DNA from 2 places in the Pseudoalteromonas sp. UG3-2 genome. Region 1 is predicted to be linked to the other one. Evidence: riboswitches for the same ligand, from Rfam matches in the RefSeq annotation. Region 1 holds a riboswitch; the other holds the start of a gene.
The links. Region 1 has a riboswitch for lysine ahead of lysC (lysine-sensitive aspartokinase 3). Riboswitches for the same ligand answer to the same signal wherever they lie in the genome.
Positions count from the first base shown of each region.

Region 1 (2,203 bases):
TCAACGGAAATGTTGTAGTTACTTAAAATGGTAAATATCCGTGCTAAAAAGCCGCTTGCCAACAGCATTTCGGGGCTTTTTAAGGTTAGCAAGATCTGGTTTTTTCGCTGCGTTACTGCGCGAATACCAGCTTGAGCCGTTTTTTCTTTTTCAATCCAAGTGCCACCAGACAGAGGGTCGCGGCTCGAACCCACAAATACTGCAATGCCTTTACGGCTGGCAGGCAATATAGTGGCGGGGTGAAGTACTTTAGCACCAAAGGTCGCCATTTCTGCCGCTTCATCAAAGCTCAAACGTGCAATGGGTTTGGCGTTAACACATAACCTTGGATCGGTACTGAAGATCCCCACCACATCCGTCCAGATATGCACACTGGATGCATCAATTGCTTCTGCCAACAAGGCTGCACTGTAATCTGAACCACCCCGGCCTAAGGTGGTAGTTTGGCCATAAGGATCACTGCCAATAAATCCCTGAGTCACTTGCACCTGCTGTGGCAGTCGCGTCACAAGGTGAGCTTGTGCAGCACTGCGAGTGACTGCGATGTCTGGCTCTGCTTTACCAAATTGAGTATCGGTTTTCAGTACTTGACGAACATCAAACCGCCCTGCGTCTACTTGGTTGTCTCGTAACACTTGGGTGAACAAGTAAGATGAAAAACGCTCACCAAAACTCAGCATTTCATCGCATTGCTGCTTGCTGAGTGCCGGTAAACTGGCTAGCGCTTCAAACTCAGTAAAGGTTTGCTGGTACCCTGTGGCCAAATCGACATCTAAATTGAGTTTATCGATAATCGCTTGCTGAATGGCCGCCACGGCTGCCACCGTTGCCTCACGCTCAACTTGGTTTTGCTTTTGTTGCGTTAAGCTTACTAAATGGTTGGTGACACCGGCACAAGCGCTCACCACCACCACTCTAACACTTGGGTTGTCACGAACAATGTGGGCACACCGTGACATGGCCTCAAAGTCAGCAACACTGGTTCCACCAAACTTAGCAACAACGTACTGCGAATTCATTTTATCTCCTCTCGACCACAACTTAGGTCTACATTCATAAGGAGAACTTGGCATGGGATTTCTTAAACGTGGGTAGTTGAAATGTCCTTTGCCAGAAGCTCTCCACCACTATGGTGACAGTTCCGAGGATTCAGCCCCGTAAACCGAAAAAGCGCTGTGACGAACAGTGCTTCTCCTCGGCGATAGCTTCCCTCATTGATGCTCAACGGTCTCGTCACCTCACATCAACTACCTAAGTATCGCGCCTCTTCTGTTTATTTTGCCTTTTACTTGATGAATAAAAGCAAAACAGCCCACATTTGATGTGAGCTGTAAGGAAATTATCTTTTAGCCGTCTAGGTGTCAAGCTTTTTGTGTAAAACTCACCTACAACATTTGTCCGGCGAAATAGGCTCCAGCATAGCCAACCGTATAAGCGAATAATAAGTAGACACCCATTCTTAAGTAACTGGTAAAGGTTAAAGCTTTCACCTTACTCATGGCAATGATCCCAGCAGCCGAGCCAATAATTAACATGGAGCCACCAACGCCGGTGGCATAGGTAAAGGTTAACCATTGGCCTGGTGTCATGGCGATATCGGCTTTGAGTAAGGCCGCAGTTAAGGGCACATTATCGACTGCTGCACTCATTAAGCCCACCAGATAGTTGGCATATTCCGGTGCCAAATATTGATAAAGCTCGGTAAAGCGCGCCAGCACCCCAACCTCTTTTAATGCCCCAACTAATAACAGGACACCCACAAAAAACAATAAGGTGTCGTATTCAATCTCGCGAATGTAATCAATGATTTTTTTATTCACGTCTTTTTTGCGCATAAGAAACTGCGCCGTCAAAAACATTAACGACAAGCCAAACAAGAAGGTGAGCATGGGTGGTACTTGATATTGCACGCTCAAAAACAGCGTCGCAAATATGGTGGATAGAAAGATCAGCGCAATGGTAATATCGGTTTTTTCAATCCGTCGCGTGGCAACTTTTTCGAAGGTGATCTGTTCGCGCATACCAATCGACAGCATAAACGCTAACGTCAACACACTGAGCATCGCTGGCAGTATAAGTAGTAACAAATCAGGAATGGTGACCTTATTGGCTAAGAAAATCATTAAGGTCGTCACATCCCCAGTGATCAAGGACACCCCCCCAGAATTCACACTAAATACAATAAGTGTGGCGTACTTAATCA
Region 1 is NZ_JAWLJU010000002.1:831,284-833,486, forward strand. It holds gene lysC (lysine-sensitive aspartokinase 3) at 1-1,019, opposite strand, end outside; lysine riboswitch at 1,107-1,277, opposite strand; gene nhaD (sodium:proton antiporter NhaD) at 1,386-2,203, opposite strand, start outside.

Region 2 (2,203 bases), 1.3 Mb from region 1:
AAGAGCCTACCAAGGCATGGCTGTCCACCATAGTACCGGCATCGATGTAGGCACCGATATTGACGTAGGCGGGAGGCATAATAATGGTTCCTGGTGCGACATAGGCACCGCGTCTAACACTGCTACCGCCTGGCACCATGCGCACGCCAGCATCGGCTGCAAAGCCTTGCGGAGCAAGGTTATCTTTATCGACGAAACCGCCGGGGTACTCGGTATTGACGCCATTGCGGAAGGCTTCCAAGATGCCTTCTTTTACGGTGATATTGGCGTGCCATTGACCATGCTCATCTTGCGTTGCTGCACGCACGGTTCCTGATTCTAAATTATCTAAAAGAGTTAACCAGCTCATCTTTACTACCTTAATTCCAAGCTAAAATTGATTCATTTGCGCGGCTCAGCGCGGCGGTCTCTGGGAGTTCTAAATGGGTCAATGGTGGACGCAGGTTAGGACTGGCCAACTTCCCCTGTAGATGCAACAAAACTTTGATTGGGATGGGGTTGGCTACTGCAAACAAGCTGCTTGCCGCCTCAGACCAGATGGTAAACAAGTTTACCGAAGTACCGGTTAAAGCGCGTCTAACGTATTCAGCGGTTTGTTGTGGCCAAGCGTTCGCGGCAACTGAAACCAGCCCTGCGGCACCGGCTTGGGCAAAATAAGGCATTAAGGCATCATCGCCACTGTATATCTGCACCTTTGGGGCGGCTTGGCGAAATGCCTCAAACGCAGCAATATCACCACTGGCTTCTTTTAGTGCCCAAAGGTTAGGGTGCTGGGCAAGTCCCGCCAGCACCTTAGGAGCAATGGCTACGGCGCTGCGCCCTGGAACATTGTAGATCATGCAAGGGTTGTCACTGGCATCTAGCAGTGTGGTAAACCAGTGTGTAAGACCGACTTGACCGGGTTTGGCGTAAATCGGCGAGCCCAGTAATAAGGCGTCAATGGGTTGCTGGTTACAAAACTCTACCCAAGCAAGCTGTTGCTCAAGGTTGCTACCACCTACGGCCACCATTAGGGGAGTGGTATGGGGTTGCTGGCAGACAAACTCGACGATACCTTGTTGTTCTGCTTGGCTTAATGCTAAGCCCTCGCCAGTACTGCCGAGTAACAAAATACCGTTACCAGCGTCTTGTTGTTCGCGCACCAGTTGCGCTAAGGCGTCATAATCGACCTGATCCTGCGCGTCAAAAGGCGTTACTAAAGCCGTCCATAACGGATAGTCAGATAAGTTGAATTGTGATTTCATCTCTACCGAACTTAAATCATGTTCGGAGTTTAGGCGGGTATGTCCAAACTTCGAACCGTTAAAATTCGAAGAGCAATGGACTTAAAAATCGATAAGGCAACGGGCCTTATTTTTTTAAGACCAGAAGCTCTCCACCAAATGTGTTGGTGACAGTCGCTGGGATTCAGCCCAGTCGCCCGAAATTAGTCATCGCAAATTAACTAATCTCTCGGCGTTTATTCCCCTCACTAAGTTGCAACGGAGTTTGCTCTCCTTCACTTAGTTACCTGAATAACGCACCTCTTCCAGCCCTAAGTTTGCAGCCATGGCTACAAACTATGCAAATAGGGTGAACGCGCATTGAACCACTATGGCCGTCTAGGTGTCAAGTATTTTGCTGTATTTATTCACTGGCTAAGCTACACTTTAGTTCTAGCCGTACTGCATGATGGTGATTATAAGAAGATGTCGATAGGGCATAATGTTCGTTTAAAATACACAGGCGCGTTACTGGCAATGGCCGTGTTATTAACCATTGCTATGTTACTGATACAGTTTTTACTACGGCAACAAAGCACCGATGCCAATGTCATCAATATTGCTGGTATGCAGCGCATGCTCTCGCAACGTATTGCGTTATTCAGCAGCGAACCAAACAAAGTGCAGCACCCTGAGCTTATGGCCGCGTTGGTGAAGTTTGAGAGTAATCATCAATTTCTCACCCAGTCGACAGCTGGCGACTACCCTTACCTTAACGCCCAGCTTCGGCAACTGTACTTTGCCCCCCCTATCAACCTAGAGCAACGCTCTGAGCAATTTATTCGCTCAACTCGAGAATTTCTAGATGACTCAAACACTGAGTTAGCGCAAGCTATTCGGGCACAGTCGCAGCAACTGCTGCCCGACTTGAATCGTGCCGTGAGCCTATTTGAACAGCATGCGGAAGACAAAACTGAACAGGTCAGAAGTTTACAAATATC
Region 2 is NZ_JAWLJU010000002.1:2,109,136-2,111,338, reverse strand. It holds gene R3P39_RS12580 (2,3,4,5-tetrahydropyridine-2,6-dicarboxylate N-succinyltransferase) at 1-349, opposite strand, end outside; gene dapA (4-hydroxy-tetrahydrodipicolinate synthase) at 360-1,244, opposite strand; lysine riboswitch at 1,361-1,536, opposite strand; gene R3P39_RS12570 (response regulator) at 1,584-2,203, shown strand, end outside.
Region 2: it holds a riboswitch for lysine, as region 1 does, so the genes downstream of both, dapA (4-hydroxy-tetrahydrodipicolinate synthase) here and lysC (lysine-sensitive aspartokinase 3) in region 1, are expected to answer to the same signal.